One region of the Paracoccus sp. SCN 68-21 genome, then DNA from elsewhere that is predicted to be linked to it. Evidence: riboswitches for the same ligand, from Rfam matches in the RefSeq annotation. Region 1 holds a riboswitch; the other holds the start of a gene.
The links. Region 1 has a riboswitch for thiamine pyrophosphate ahead of thiD (bifunctional hydroxymethylpyrimidine kinase/phosphomethylpyrimidine kinase). Riboswitches for the same ligand answer to the same signal wherever they lie in the genome.
Positions count from the first base shown of each region.

Region 2: another riboswitch for thiamine pyrophosphate. It lies ahead of ABS73_RS08195 (thiamine ABC transporter substrate-binding protein); the one in region 1 lies ahead of thiD (bifunctional hydroxymethylpyrimidine kinase/phosphomethylpyrimidine kinase).

Region 1 covers NZ_MEES01000033.1:21,179-29,139, reverse strand. The annotation lists gene ABS73_RS10905 (HesA/MoeB/ThiF family protein) at 1-587, opposite strand, end outside; gene ABS73_RS10900 (thiamine phosphate synthase) at 584-1,180, opposite strand; gene ABS73_RS10895 (thiazole synthase) at 1,177-1,938, opposite strand; gene thiS (sulfur carrier protein ThiS) at 1,942-2,139, opposite strand; gene ABS73_RS10885 (FAD-dependent oxidoreductase) at 2,129-3,088, opposite strand; gene thiD (bifunctional hydroxymethylpyrimidine kinase/phosphomethylpyrimidine kinase) at 3,081-3,914, opposite strand; TPP riboswitch at 3,968-4,070, opposite strand; gene ABS73_RS10875 (FAD-binding domain-containing protein) at 4,180-5,394, shown strand; gene ABS73_RS10870 (Rossmann-fold NAD(P)-binding domain-containing protein) at 5,395-6,186, opposite strand; gene ABS73_RS10865 (putative pterin-binding protein) at 6,478-6,936, shown strand; gene ABS73_RS10860 (hybrid sensor histidine kinase/response regulator) at 6,972-7,961, shown strand, end outside.
Region 2 covers NZ_MEES01000019.1:26,379-34,339, forward strand. The annotation lists gene aroC (chorismate synthase) at 1-290, opposite strand, end outside; gene mutS (DNA mismatch repair protein MutS) at 287-2,908, opposite strand; TPP riboswitch at 2,967-3,065, shown strand; gene ABS73_RS08195 (thiamine ABC transporter substrate-binding protein) at 3,096-4,067, shown strand; gene ABS73_RS08200 (ABC transporter permease family protein) at 4,046-5,581, shown strand; gene ABS73_RS08205 (thiamine ABC transporter ATP-binding protein) at 5,571-6,257, shown strand; gene ABS73_RS08210 (ABC transporter ATP-binding protein) at 6,245-7,006, opposite strand; gene ABS73_RS08215 (FecCD family ABC transporter permease) at 7,003-7,961, opposite strand, start outside.

The sequences.
Region 1 (7,961 bases):
TGCGCCTGCAGCGCGCCGATCATGCCCACGACCGGCCCCAGAACGCCCGCGCTGGCGCAGCTGGTGGCCTGCAGCGGCAGGTCGGGGAACACCGCGCGCAGGCTGGGCGCCCCGCCGCAGCAGCCCGCCGCATAGCCCGACAGGGCCAGCGCCGATCCGGTGATCAGCGGCCGCCCCGCCGCCACGCAGGCATCCGACAGGGTCAGGCTGACCGCAAAGCTGTCGGCGCAGTCCAGCACCAGATCGGCCCCGGCCACCAGCGCGGGGGCATTGGCCGGGGTCAGCCAGTCGGTAACGGGGGTCACCAGCACGTCGGGGTTCAGGGCGGCCAGGGCGGCGGCGGCGGCCTGCGCCTTGGGCTGGCCGATCTGGTCAGTGCGATAGAGCGGCTGGCGGTGAAGGTTCGTCTGGTCGATGCAATCGGGGTCGGCCAGGGTGATGCGCCCTACGCCCGCCGCCGCCAGATAGTGCAGCGCCGGACAGCCCAGCCCCCCCGCTCCCACCACCAGCAGATGCGCCCGCGCCAGCCGGTCCTGACCCTGCGGCCCGATCTGGGGTAAGACCATCTGGCGGGCATAGCGGCTCATGCCGTCACCGCCAGCCAGTCGCGCATCCGACCCTCGGGGTCGGGGTTCAGGGTGATGTCGGTGACCGCTGACACGACATCCGCGCCCGCCGCCAGCGCCTGCGCGCCCCGTTCGGGGGTCAGGCCGCCGATGGCCACCAGCGGCACGTCGCCCGCCAGCCGTTTCCATTCGGTGACGCGGTCCAGCCCCTGTTCGTGCCAGCGCATCTGTTTCAGGATTGTGGGCCAGACCGGCCCAAGCGCCACGTAATCGGGCGACAGCGCCAGTGCGCGGTCCAGTTCGGCGTGGTCATGCGTGGACAGGCCCAGCCTCAGCCCGGCGCGGCGGATGGCGGGCAGGTCGGCCCCGTCCAGATCCTCCTGGCCCAGATGCAGCCAGTCGGCGCCTTCGTCGATGGCGATCTGCCAGTGGTCGTTGACCACCAACGCCGCGCCATGCGCGCGGGCCAGCGCCAGCCCGCGCCGGACCTGATCGCGCAGATCGTCGGGCGCCCGGTCCTTGAGCCGCAGCTGGACCAGTCGCACGCCCAGGGGCAGGGCGCGCGCCAGCCAGGCAGCATCGTCAAAGATGGGATAGAATCGCGGCAGCATCACAACCAGGCCTTTCCGATCAGGGGGGTGGAGGGCACGCCCATGTCGCGCACGCCCATCGGGTCCGCGTCGCGGGCCAGCGCGCCCGCCTGCACCGCCAGGGCAAAGGCGCGGGCCATGGCGACCGGGTCGCCCGCCTGCGCCACGGCGCTGTTCAGCAGGACGGCGTCGAAGCCCATCTCCATCGCCTCCGCCGCATGGCTGGGCAGGCCCAGGCCTGCGTCGATCACCATGGGCACGTCGGGAAAGGCCGCGCGCAGCATGCGCAGCCCGTGGCGATTGTTCAGCCCCAGACCCGACCCGATGGGCGCGCCCCAGGGCATCAGCACCCTGCAGCCCGCATCCAGCAGGCGCGCGGCCAGGACCTGGTCCTCGGTCGTGTAGGGGAAGACCTGGAAGCCCTCGGCGCACAGCACCGTCGCGGCCTCCAGCAGGCCGAAGGGGTCGGGCTGCAGCGTGTCGGCATGCCCGATCACCTCCAGCTTGATCCAGTCGGTCTGGAACAGCTCGCGCGCCATGCGGGCGGTGGTCACGGCCTCGCGGGCGCTGTGACAGCCGGCGGTGTTGGGCAGCACGCGCACCCCCAGATCGCGGATCAGCGACCAGAAGGCCTGGCCCTGACCCGCCTCGCGGCGCAGCGACACGGTGGCCACGCCCGCACCGCTGGCCCGGAACGCATCGGCCAGCACCGCCGGAGAGGGATATTGCGCCGTGCCCAGCATCAGCGCGTTGGGCAGCGTCACGCCATAGAAATCACGCATCGCCTATCCTCCCTGCATGGGGGCCAGAACCTCCAGCCGGTCGCCGTCGCGCAGCGCCTGGCCCGCGCGGGCCGATGAGGGCACAAAATCCCCGTTCAGCGCGGTGGCGACGCGGGCATCGCGCCAGCCCAGCTCAATCAGGGCGGCCTCCAGCGTGGTGGCGGCGATGTCGCGGGGGGTGCCGTTGACCTCAATCCTCATGGATCAGTTCTCCCTTGATGCGGTCGGTCAGATAGTCGGCGGCCTGTTGCGCCAGCGCGGGGGCCATCAGATAGCCGTGGCGGAACAGCCCGTTCAGATGCAGGACCCGCCCGCGCACCGTCACGCGGGGGATGTTGTCGGCGAAGGCCGGGCGCAGGTCGGTGCCCAGCTCCATGACCGAGCCTTCGGCAAAACGCGGGTCCAGCGCATAGGCGGCCGACAGCAGCTCCAGCACGGAGCGTGCCGTGACGGGCGCGCGGCTGGCGCTTTCGATCTGGGTTGCGCCCAGCATGAACAGCCCGTCCGCGCGCGGCACGATATACAGCGGGTGGCGCGGATGCAGCAGGCGGACCGGGCGCGTCAGGGTGATCTCGGGGGCGTGCAGGACGGCCATCTCTCCGCGCACGCCTCGCAGGCCCTGCAGGGCTGCGGACAGGCCGCGCGCGTCGATCACCGGGCCGGGGATGTCCTGCGGATCGGCCTCGGCCCGTTCGACCGTGATGCCGCGTACTGCCAGCCAAGCCAGCAGGTCGGTCAGCGCGCGGCGGGGGTCCAGATGCGCCTCTGTCGGAAAGAACAGGCCCGGGCGGGGCGGCAGGTCCGGCTCCAGCGTGGCGCTGTCGCACGGCTGGTGGTCGCCCGCGCGGCGGGCAAAGCGCGCCAGCTCCGCCCGGTCGCGGTCCAGCGCCACCACCAGCGTGCCGCGATGGGTGACGGGCGTGACGGCGGACCAGGCCCGCGCCGCGTCCTGTCCCAAGCGGGTGATGACGGGCTCGGCGGTCACGCCCTCGCACTGGGGCGCCAGCATGCCGCCCGCCCACCAGGAACAGCCATGCGGCCCCGGCGGCCCGTTGCGGTCCAGGATGCGCGGCGTGATCCCGCGCAGGGCCAGGACATGAGCCGCGAACAGGCCCGCCACGCCGGCGCCGATGATGGTCACGTCAGCCATGATGACATCCGACAGGGGGCCAGACTGCGTGGAAATGATGCACCGGCCCGTGGCCCGACCCCACGCCCAGCCCGTCGGCCGCCGCGATCGCGCCCTGCAGATAGCGATGCGCCCGCGCAACCGCCCGGTGCAGGTCCATGCCCTGCGCCAGGCCCGCCGCGATGGCCGCCGACAGGGTGCAACCAGTGCCGTGGGTGTTGCGCGTCACCTGTCGCTGTGCGGTCAGGCGGGTGACGCCCGCAGCGGTGACCAGCAGGTCGGTGCAGACGGGGCCGTCGGCATGGCCACCCTTCATCAGCACCGCCCCCGCACCCAGATCGCGCAGCGCCGCAGCCTGGTCGGCCATCTGATCCTCGGACGTGGCGGGGGCGCAGTCCAGCAGGCAGGCGGCCTCGGGCAGGTTCGGGGTCAGCAGCGTCGCGCGGGGCAGCAGCCCGCGCAGCGCGGCCATCGCCTCATCGGGCAGCAGCCGGTCGCCCGACTTGGCCACCATCACCGGGTCCAGCACCACGGGCAGGCCGCACCCCTCCAGACCCTGCGCGACGGTGCGGATCGCGTCAGCCCCGCCCAGCATGCCCAGCTTGACCGCCCGCACGTCCAGATCGTCGAAGACCGCGCGCATCTGCGCCGCGATCATCGCCAGGCTGGCGGGTTCGACCATCGCCACGCTGCGGGTGTTCTGCGCGGTCAGCGCCGTCACCACGCTGGCACCATAGCAGCCAAGCGCCGAGAATGTCTTGAGATCCGCCTGGATCCCGGCGCCGCCGCCGGAATCGGACCCGGCGATGGTCAGGGCAATGGGTGCAGTCACGTCGTCCCTCCGCATGGCTGGCGGGGCAGGGACCGGGCGTATGGGGGGACAAAAGGCGGCATGGGGCCGCAAGCATCTGCACCGTTCCCTCCGCCGGTATGACCCGGATCAGGTTCGATGGGTTGGCTGTCGCCTCTCAGCCCCTGTGACGGGACACCCCAACGGTTTGCACGGTCAGCCTAGACGCCGCCGCCAGGGGCCGCAAGGGGGGACACCGCGCCGCGTTGCCGCGCCCCGCCCGCGGGATATGCTGCGCGCGAACGGATAGGGGGTGGTGGACATGGAACTGACGGCGACCCGCGCGGCGGGGTTGGAGCGGATGCGCGCATTCCAGCCGCGCATGGGCCTGCGCTATGCCCAAGCGCGCAACATGGATCACGGGCCTGGCTTGCATCGTGACGTGTCGGGCCTGTCGCCCTGGCTGCGCCGCCGCCTGCTGACCGAGCCCGAGGTGATCGCCACAGCCCTGTCGGCCCACGGCCCCGACCGCGCCGCCAAGTTCATCCAGGAGGTCGTCTGGCGCAGCTATTTCAAGGGCTGGCTGGAACTGCGCCCGCAGGTCTGGGATAGTTATCGCGGGGGGCTGCGCGCCGATCTGGCGGCGCTGGAGCGTGACGATGCGCTGCGCGATGCGGTCCTGCGCGCGCAGGAGGGGCGCACCGGGCTGGACTGTTTCGATGCCTGGTCGCGAGAGCTGGTCGCCACGGGCTATCTGCACAACCACGCGCGGATGTGGTTCGCCTCGATCTGGATCTTCACGCTGCGGCTGCCGTGGCGGGTGGGGGCCGATTTCTTTCTGCGCCACCTGCTGGACGGCGATGCGGCGTCGAACACGCTCAGCTGGCGGTGGGTGGCGGGCCTGCACACGCGCGGCAAGCCCTATGAGGCGCAGGCCGACAACATCGCCCGGCTGACCGGCGGCCGCTTTGCCCCGGCGCCCGGCGATCTGGCCACCGTCACGCAGGGGCTGGAGGCGACCGAACCGGATGGCCTGCCGCCCACGCAACCGCTGCGCAGGGTCGTCCCGCCCGAACCGGGGCGCCCGACGGCGCTGCTGATCACCGATGACGATTGCTGTCCGGGGGATGTGCTGCCGCAGGGCTTGGACATCCGCGCGGCGGTCGCGCTGTCGGCGGGTCATCTGCGATCGCCGCTGGCGGTGTCGGAGGGGGTGCTGGCCTTTGATGCGGTCGCGCTGGCGGATGCGGCGGCACGGGCCGGGATGCGGGCCGATCCGCTGCCGGCGGAGGACCCCGCGGGCCTGGCGCAGTGGGCGCTGCGGGCGGGCGTGACGCAGATCGCGACGCCCTTTGTCACGCATGGGCCGGTGCGGGACTGGCTGGATGCGGCGCGGCACCATCTGGCGGCGCAGGGCATCGTGCTGTCCGAGGCGCGCCGGGACTGGGACGCGGCGGTCTGGCCGCTGGCCACGGCGGGGTTCTTCAAGGTCGGTCAGAAAATACCGGCCCTGCTGGACCGGCTGATCCCGGTCTGATCAGGCCGGAACCCCGCACAGGCCCGCCAGCGCGTCCAGCATCGGCGCGCCGCGATGGGCCGGGGCGTCGCGACCCGGTGCCTCGGGCGCGTCAAAGCCGACATGGCCGGCCATCTCGGCCACCTCCATCGAGGTGACGGTCGGCTGCACGCCCAGCTGCGCCAGAATCGCGCCGATCCGCAACGCCGTCCGGCGGTCGCCGACCCCCAGCACATTGCCCGAGGGGATGCGGATCTCTCCTCCGACGGGGCTGTTCGAGGGGCGCGCCGGCCAGTGGCAGATGCCGAAATCGCGGCCCGCCGTCAGGCCCGACACCTGCTGGATCGCCTGTTGCAGGACCCCGCGGATGGTGCCCGGCAGGACCGGCGCCTGCTGCATGACGACGTGGAACCCGTCCTTCAGCGCCAGGATCTGGCCCAGGGTGCGCCCGGTGGCCTGCAGGGCGTGGCAGCTGCTCTGGCCCGGCTCGGCGATGTCGCAGCCGCCGGTCACGATGGTCACGTCGCTGGCCAGCACCGCGGGCAGGATGTCGTCCGATGCCTGGATGCGCCCCACCAGGACGCCGCGACGGACCAGCGCCGCCAGGGCGGGTTCGATATGGGCGATGCGGCCCTGGGCCAGCATCTCGACCCGGTCGGGATCGACATCGACGCCGATGACATGATGGCCCAGATCGGCCAGCATGGCCGCGGTCATCACCCCCTGCCGGCCCAGCCCCAGGACCGAGATCACCGGAAGCGGGCGCACCGACAGGGCCGGGCGGAAGGCCTGATGGGGAAGCTGGTGGATCATGATCGTCACTCCTGCTGCGGTCTTGCCCCCTTGTGGCAGATCGCGCCCCGCCGGTCCCGCTGTCGGAAGCATGGTGGCGGGGTGCAAAAGGCGCAGCTGATCACGACGAAGGGATAGCCCCTATCCGATCGGATAGGACGCCCTCCAGCGGGCCGCGATCGCTAGGATTTTAGAAAGCTTTCCGTGGCAAACTATCCTTTCGGATAGGACACTATGCGACGCTCCGACCGCCGGGGACGGTCTGCGTGCCAGACTGGGGGCTGTCCAAACCCTGCATCATGAGGCTTACCGATGAAGCGACTGACCCTCTCCCTGCTGCTGGCCCTGACCGGCCCCGCCCTGGCGGATGAACCCATGCTGACCGTCACGGGGCCCGAGGGCAGCCGCGGCTATGACCTGGCGGCTTTGGAGGCCTTGGGCGCGGTCAGCTTTGCGACCTCGACCATCTGGACCGAAGGGTCGCCGACCTTCACCGGCGTGCCGCTGCAGGCGCTGCTGGACGATGCGGGCATCACCGACGGGGTCGTCGCCGCCACCGCCATCAACGATTACGCCGTCCAGATCCCTGTGGACGAGGTCACCGCCGAATACCCGATCGTGGCCTATCACGTGGACGGCCAGGTCATGTCCGTGCGCGACAAGGGGCCGCTCTGGGTGGTCTATCCCTATGATTCGGACGCCGCTCTGCAGTCCGAGGTCGTCTATTCCCGCAGCATCTGGCAACTGGACCGGCTGTCGGTGTCCAGATGATCGACGCCGTGGGCAGGGATGTGCAGGTGCCACGCATGCGATGCTGCGTCCGGCTGCTGCCCGCGGTCTTTGCGCTGGTGATCCTGGCGATGGGGGTGACCGTCTGGACCCTGCAGGAGGATGCCCGCGCCCAGATCGAGGAGATGGGCACCGCCGCCACGGACAGCACCCAATGGTTCCTGGCCCAGTCCGAGGTCGAGGCCCTGGCCCTGCAGCGTGCGATCCTGCTGATGGAGGTGGATACCACCGGTGATCCGGCGCTGGCCCGCGATCTGCGCCGTCGTTTCGACATCTTCTATCCGCGCATCCAAACCCTGCGCAGCGGCCGCACCTATCAGCGGCTGCGCAATGAGCCCGGCATGGCCGAGGCGCTGGCCGGGCTGCAGGCCATGCTGGACGCCCAGATCCCGGCGATCGACGGCGACGACGCCACCCTGCGCGCGGCCCTGCCCGTAATGGGCGCAGCGATGGGTCCGGGCATTGCGCAAATCCGGCACGTCTCGCTGGAGGGGGTGCGCATCTTTGCAGACAAGTCCGCCGAACGCCGCGAGGGGGTGGCCCGGGCCATGACCACGCTGTCGCTGCTGGTCGTGCCGCTGTTTCTGGTGCTGGCCCTCAGCGTGGTCATCCTGTCGCTGATGGTGCGTGCCGCGGATACACGCAACCGCCGCATCGCAGCCGTCGGCAGCCGGATGCAGTCGCTGTTCGAGGCGTCGATCGACGCCATTCTGGTGGCCCGACCCGATGGGCGTATCCTGGGCTTCAACGCCGCCGCGCAGCGCATCTATGGCTATTCCCCGGCCGAGGCGATGGGCAGCGACATGGTCGATCTGCTGACCCCCCGCGATCAGCGCGCGGCGGTGCGCGCGCTGCTGGCCGAGGTGCGCGACCGGCGCGCCCGCCCGCGCGATGGCGGCCCCGACATCATCCAGGCGACCGCGCGGCACAAATCCGGCAGGATCATCCCGGTCGAGGTGTCGATCTCGGTCGCCGAGGGCGAGGATGGGCCGCTGCTGGTGGGCTTT
Region 2 (7,961 bases), on a different contig from region 1:
TCGCCGTAATCCTTGGACCGCTGATCGGTATTCTCGATCATCAGCTGGATCGCGGTGCCGGTGGTCACGCCCTCGAACACGCCCGACAGGATGCGCACCTGATCGGGTTCGCGCCGCTGCGTGGTGTGTTTGGACGTGCCGGGGCGGCGACGGTCCATGAAACCCTGGATGTAGGCCTCCGTCAGGGGCACGCCGGGGGGCACGCCGTCGACGGTCGCGCCCAAGGCGGGGCCGTGGCTTTCGCCCCAGGTGGTGAACCGGAACTCGCGGCCGAAGGTGTTGTAGCTCATGGGCGCGTCTCCTCGGACAGGGCTTTCAATTCATAGATCAGCTCCAGCGCCTCGCGCGGGCTGAGCGTGTCGGGATGCACCGCCCGCAGACGGTCGTCCAACGGGCGAGCCTTGGGCGGGGGCGGCGGAGCGGCCCGGAACAGCGGCAGGTCGTCGATCAGCGCGACGGGCCGCGCGGCCTGCCGTTCGCCCGATTCCAGCGCGTCCAGGACGGCGCGGGCGCGGTCCACGACCGACGCGGGCAGGCCCGCCAGCTTGGCCACCTGCACGCCATAGGACCGATCCGCCGCGCCCTTCCTGACCTCGTGCAGAAAGATTACCTCGCCCTGCCATTCGCGCACGGTGACGGTGGCGTTCTCGACCCCGTACAGCTTGGCCGACAGGGCGGTCATCTCATGGTAATGGGTCGCGAACAGCGCGCGACAGCGGTTCATGCCGTGCAGATGCTCCATCACCGCCCAGGCAATGGACAACCCGTCCCAGGTCGATGTGCCCCGGCCGATCTCGTCCAGGATGACCAGCGCACGGTCATCGGCCTGATTGAGGATCGCGGCCGTCTCGACCATCTCGACCATGAAGGTCGACCGCCCGCGCGCCAGATCATCGGCGGCGCCCACGCGGCTGAACAGCTGGCTGACCAGCCCGATATGGGCGTCGCGCGCGGGCACGAAGGCCCCGGCCTGCGCCAGCACCGCAATCAGCGCGTTCTGCCGCAGAAAGGTCGACTTGCCCGCCATGTTCGGCCCGGTCAGCAGCCAAATGGCAGGCGTCGCCCCCGTGGTCAGGTCGCAATCGTTGGCGACAAAGCTCTGCGCCTTGCGCCGCAGCGCGCGTTCCACCACCGGGTGCCGCCCGCCCGTGATCACAAAGGCGCGGCTGTCATCCACGCGGGGCCGGACCCAACCCTCGCCCGAGGCCAGGTCCGCGAAGGCCCCGGCCAGGTCGATCTCGGCCAGCGCGCGGGCGGCCTGCCCGACCTGGGCCGCGGCATCCAGCACGGCGCGGCGCAGGCGGTCAAAGACCCCGCGCTCGATCTCCAGCGCGCGGTCGCGGGCGTTCAGGATGCGGGTCTCCAGCTCCGACAACTCCACCGTGGTGAAGCGGATCTGGTTCGCGGTCGTCTGGCGGTGGATGAAGGTCTGGTTCAGCGGCGCGGCCATCATGCGGTCGGCATGGGTGGTCGTCGTCTCGATGAAATAGCCCAACACGTTGTTATGCTTGATCTTCAGGCTGGGAACGCCCGCCAGTGCGGCGTAATCGGCCTGCATCCCGGCGATGACGCCCCGCCCCTCGTCGCGCAACCGGCGGGTCTGGTCCAGATCGGCGTCATGCCCCTCGGCCACGAAACCGCCGTCGCGCGCCAGCAGCGGCGGCTCGGCCACCAGCGCGTCATCCAGAACCGCCACCAGATCATCATGGCCCACCAGATCGCCCGCTGCATCGCGCAGCACCGGGGCTGCGTCACCCGGCAGCCGCGCGGCAATCGCCGCCCCCTGCGCCAGCCCGGCGCGAATCGCGGCCAGATCGCGCGGCCCGCCCCGGTCCAGCGCCAGCCGCGACAGCGCCCGGTCCATGTCCGGCACCCGCGCCAGCGCGCCGCGCAGATCGGCCAACAGCCGCGCATCCGCAGCCAGCGCCGCCACCGCATCGTGTCGCGCCGCGATCAGCGCCAGATCGCGCGACGGTGCGCTGATCCGACGCTCCAGCAGGCGCGCGCCGGGGGCGGTCACGGTGCGGTCGATCGCGGCCAGCAGCGACCCCTCGCGCCCGCCCGACAGGGCCTGGGTCAGCTCCAGGTTGCGCCTTGTGGCCGCGTCGATCTGCATCGCGCCGCCCGCGCGTTCGCGCATGGGCGGGCGCAGCAGGGGCAGCTTGCCCTTTTGCGTCATGTCCAGATAGTCAACGATGGCGCCCATCGCCGACAGCTCTGCCCGGCTAAAGGTGCCGAACCCGTCCAGCGTCTCCACGCCATACAACGCGCACAGCCGCCGCGCGCCCGCATTGCTGTCGAACGCCCCGGCATGCAGGTCGGTCAGCGCCGCGCCCGCATCCGCGACCAGCTCCTCAAGCCCCGTGTCGCAGGCCAGCACCTCGCGCGGGGCCAGCCGCGCCAGTTCGGGCGCCAGCCGCGGCAGCGCGCAGTCCATCACCGAAAACGCACCGGTCGAGATGTCGACCCAGGCCAGCGCGCCCTCCTCGCGGACCACCGCAAAGGCCGCCAGGTAATTGTGCCGACGCGCCTCCAGCAGCGATTCCTCGGTCAGGGTGCCGGGGGTGACCAGACGGACCACATCGCGGGCCACGACCGATTTCGACCCGCGCTTCTTCGCCTCGGCGGGGTCCTCCATCTGTTCGGCGATGGCCACGCGGAACCCCTTGCGGATCAGCGTCAGCAGATAGCCCTCGGCCGCATGCACCGGCACGCCGCACATGGGGATCGGCTCGCCCAGATGGGTGCCGCGTTTCGTCAGCGCGATGTCCAGTGCGCTCGCCGCCGCCACCGCGTCGTCAAAGAACATCTCGTAGAAATCGCCCATGCGATAGAACAGCAGCGCGCCGGGATTGGCCTCCCGGATCGCAAGGTATTGCGCCATCATCGGCGTGGGCTGATCAGACATGTCCTTGGTCATGGGCGGTTTCTATCCGCTTGCGCGGACGCGCGAAACCTCTACATTCGGGGCGACCTCGGGGTGCCCTGTCGGGCTGAGACGCGCATGCGGACCCGTTGAACCTGATCCGGGTCAAACCGGCGGAGGGAAGGTGCGGCACACCCTTCTTTCGTGATCCCTGAAAGGAAGGCCGCCGATGAAATCCATCCTGATCCCCGCCCTGCTGCTGGCCACCCCCGCGATGGCCGAAGGTCGTGTCCTGACCGTCTATGCCGGCGACAGCGTCACCAGCGAATGGGGCCCCGGCCCCGCCATCGAACAGGGGTTCGAGGCGATCTGCGATTGCGACCTGCAATTCGTGACCGGCGACGTGCTGCCCCGCGTGATGATGGAGGGTGCGGGCACGCAGGCCGACATCGTCTTTGGCCTGAACACCGACATGACCGCGCGCGCCCGCGCATCGGGTCTGTTCGCGCCGCATGGGCAGGACACGTCCGACCTGTCGCTGCCCATCGCGTGGGAGGACGAGATCTTCCTGCCCTACAACTGGGGTGAGACGGCCTTTGTCTATGACAGCACCCGGCTGGAGAACCCGCCCGCCAGCTTTGCCGAGCTGCTGGAGGCCGAGGATATCCGCATCGTCATCCAGGACCCGCGCAGTTCGGTGTCGGGTCTGGCGATGCTGCTGTGGGTCAAGTCGGTCTATGGCGATCAGGCGGGCGAGGCCTGGGCGAAACTGGCGCCCAAGGTGCTGACCGTCACCCGCGGCTGGTCGGAATCCTATGGCATGTTCACGGATGGAGAGGCGGACATGGTGCTGTCCTACACCACCTCGCCCGCCTATCACATCGCGGCCGAGGAGGACGACACCAAGGTCGCCGCGATCTTTCCCGAGGGGCATTACTTCATGGCCGAACTGGTGGCCCAGGTCGCCGGCACCGATCAGCCCGAACTGGCGCAGCAGTTCATGGACTGGGTGCTGACGCCCGATTTCCAGGCGACGATCCCGCTGGCCAACTGGTCCCTGCCCGCGAAACTTCCGCAGGATGACTGGCCGCAGGTGATGCGCGACCTGCCTCGCCCCGAGACCACGCTGTTCCTCTCCGAAGACGAGGCCGAGGACCTGCGCGCCCCCGCCCTGGACGAATGGCAGCGGGCCTTCCGCTGAGCATCGGCCACGCCATTGCGGCCCTGCTGGCCGCGCTGATCCTGGGCACGCTGGCGACAGTGGTCTGGATCGCGGGCGGGCTGTCGGGCCTGACCGAATGGGACCTGCGCGCCGTCTGGTTCACCCTGTGGCAGGCGGCGCTGTCCGCGACCCTGTCGGCGGCGCTGGCCGTGCCGGTGGCGCGCGCGCTGGCACGGCGGCGGTTCCGGGGGCGGGGGTTGCTGGTCACGCTGCTGGGCGCGCCCTTCATCCTGCCGGTGATCGTGGCGGTTCTGGGGCTGATCGCGATCTTCGGGCGCAACGGCGTGCTGAACGGCGCGCTGGAGGCCATGGGCCTGCCCGCCATCGGCATCTATGGCTGGCAGGGAGTGATCCTGGCGCATGTGTTCTTCAACGTGCCACTGTCGGTAAGGCTGATCCTGCAAGGCTGGCAGGCGATCCCGGCGGAACGGTTCCGGCTGGCCGCCAGCCTTGATTTCGCGCCCCGCGACATCGCCCGCCATCTGGAACGCCCGATGCTGCGCGGCGTGCTGCCCGGCGTCTGGCTGGCGGTGTTCCTGGTTTGCCTGACCTCGTTCACGGTGGCGCTGGCCCTGGGCGGGGGACCGCGGGCGACCACGGTCGAGCTGGCGATCTATCAGGCGTTCCGGTTCGATTTCGACCTGGGGCGGGCCGCGGCCCTGGGGCTGGTTCAAATCGCGATCTGCGTGGGTGCGGCCCTGCTGGCGGCGCGGATCGCGATTCCGGCGGGCTTTGGCGCGGGGCTGGACGCGGTGGGTGGCCCGCCCGCGCCCGGCGGCTGGCGGCGGCTGGCGGATGCGGCGGTGATCGCGGCGGCGGCGGCGTTCCTGCTGGCGCCACTGATCTCGGTCACGCTGGCCGGGCTGCCGCGCCTGACCACCCTGCCGCCCGAGGTCTGGCAGGCCACCCGGCGGTCGGTACTGATGGCGGTGATCTCGGCGCTGCTCTGCGCGGGCGCGGCCCTGGCGCTGGCCCTGACGGTGGCGCGGGGCGGCGCGCGGTGGGTCGAGGGGGCGGGCATGCTGCCGCTGATCGCCTCTCCGCTGGTGCTGGGGACGGGGCTGTTCATCCTGCTGCGCGGGACGGTCACGCCGCAGCAGATGGCTCTGCCGGTCACGGCGCTGATCAACGCGGCCATGGCCCTGCCCTTCGCGCTGCGTGCGCTGATCCCGGCGGCGCGGGCGCTGCAGAAGGATTACGGTCGGCTGGCGGCATCGTTGGACCTGCGGGGCTGGGCGCGGTTGCGGCTGCTGGTGCTGCCGCGCCTGGCCCGGCCCTTGGGCTTTGGCGCGGGGCTGGCCGCGGCGCTGGCGATGGGCGATCTGGGCGTGATCACCTTGTTCGCGGGCGATAATCCGACGCTGCCGCTGATGCTGTATCAGCTGATGAACGGATATCGGATGGCGGATGCGGCGGCCTGCGCGCTGCTGCTGATGATGATCAGCCTGGCCCTGTTCTGGGCCTTTGACAGGGGAGGCCGCCATGGCGCTTGAGTTCCGCGACATCCTGCTGCGTCAGGATGATTTCGCCTTGGCCGCCGACCTGACCGTCCCCGCAGGCAGGCATGCGGTCATCGGTGCCTCTGGCTCTGGCAAATCGACCCTGTTGGCGCTGGTGGCGGGGTTTCTGGCCCCGACCCAAGGACGCCTGCTGTGGGAGGGGCAGGACATCACCGCGATGCCGCCTGGAAAACGCCCCGTCTCGATCCTGTTTCAGCACAACAATTTGTTTCCGCATCTGAGCGTAAAACAAAATATAGGGATGGGCCTGCGCCCGGACCTGCGGCTGAACCGCGCGCAGCAGGCCCGCGTGGCCCAGGTACTGGACCAGGTCGGCCTGTCCGGCATGGGCGAGCGTCGCCCCGATGCCCTGTCAGGTGGCCAGCAAAGCCGCGTGGCGCTGGCCCGCGTGCTGCTGCGGGCACGCCCCCTGCTGCTGCTGGACGAACCCTTCGCGGCGCTTGGCCCCGCGCTCAAGGCCGAGATGCTGGCCCTGTTGGCGCAGATCGCCGCCGACACCACCGTGCTGATGGTCACCCATGACCCCGCCGATGCCCGCGCCTTTGCCCCCGACACCCTGCTGGTCGAGGGGGGGCGCGTCCACCCGCCGCGCCCGACCGGGCCTCTGCTGGACAATCCGCCACCGGGGCTGCGCGCCTATCTGGGCTGAAACCGCAGGATCGCGCTGCCGTCATCGGGGTCGGTCAGCCGCTGCGCCCGCACACCAAAGACGTCGCGCAGCAGCGCATCGTCCAGCACCTGCGCAGGCGGGCCAAGCGCCACCAGCCGCCCCGCCTGCATCACCGCCAGCCGGTCGCAGCGCATCGCCTGGTTCAGGTCGTGCAGCGCCATCACCACGGTCAGCGGCAGGCGCGCCACCAGTTCCAGCACCTGCAGCTGGTGGCGGATGTCCAGATGGTTCGTCGGCTCGTCCAGCATCAGGATGCGCGGGGTCTGGGCCAGCGCGCGGGCGATATGGACGCGCTGACGCTCACCGCCCGACAGAGAGGCCCAATCGCGGGCCTCGAACCCCGCCATGTCCAGCAGGGACAGGGCGTGGGTGACATGCGCCTCGTCCTGGGGCGACCAGGGGGCGCGCGCGTCCAGCCAGGGGGTGCGGCCCAGCTCGACCGCGTCGCGGACGGTCAGGCGCTGTGCCGTCTCCGAGAATTGCGCGACAAAGGCCAGGCGGCGCGCCACCCCGCGCGGCCCAAGGGCCGCCAGCGGCTGGCCCTCCAGCGTGACCTGCCCCCGGTCGGGGCGCAGCAGCCCGGCCAGCAGCCGCATCAGCGTCGATTTGCCCGACCCGTTGGGGCCGATCAGGCCCAGAACCTCGCCCTCCTGCACCGCCAGGGTCACGCCGTCGACGATGCGCGCGCCGCCGCGGCGCAGGGTCAGATCCTGCCCCGACAGCATCACGACGCCCCCCGGTGGCGGATCAGGATCACCGCAAAGATCGGCGCGCCGACCAGCGCGGTCACGACGCCGATGGGCAGGACCTGCCCCGGGATCAGCACCCGCGACAGGATATCGGCCCCGATCAGGAACACCGCCCCGATCAGCGCGGATGCCGGCACCAGCCGGCCGTGCCGCACGCCGACCAGCAGCCGCGCGGCATGGGGCACCACCAGCCCCACGAAACCGATGGCCCCGGTGATCGACACCATCACGGCGGCCGCCATCGCCGCGGCACCGATCAGCACCACCTGAACCCGCCGCACCGGCACCCCCAGAGAGGCCGCCGATTCCGCGCCAAAGGCGAATGCGTCCAGGCTGCGCGCATGGGCCGCCACCACCACCAGCGCGATCAGCGCGGCGGGCACGGCCAGATGCACATCGGGCCAGCGCACGCCCGACAGGTTGCCCAGCAGCCAGAACATCAGCCCGCGCGCCTGTTCCGCGCTGGCCGATTTCGCGATCACGAAGGAGGTCAGCGCATTGAACAGCTGCGATCCGGCGATGCCCGCCAGCACGATCTGACCCGCGCCGCGCGCGCCCGGACCGCCGCCCGACAGCCGCGCCAGCCCCGCGACCAGCGCGAAGGCGGTCAGCGCGCCCATCAGCGCACCGCCCGACATGGCGACCATGCCACCGCCCACACCCGCCACCGTCACCAGCACCGCCCCGGTCGAGGCCCCCGCCGAGATGCCCAGCAGCCAAGGGTCCGCCAGCGCGTTGCGCAGCAGCGATTGCAGGACCAGCCCGCAGATCGCCAGCCCCGCCCCGCAGGCCCCCGCGACCAGCGTGCGCGGCAGGCGATAGGACCAGATGATCCCCGCCTCGATCGCGTCCAGTGCGTGATCGGCGCCCCACAACCGGTTGGCCAGTACCTGCAGGACGGTCGTCACCGAAATCGGGGTCTCGCCGATGCAGA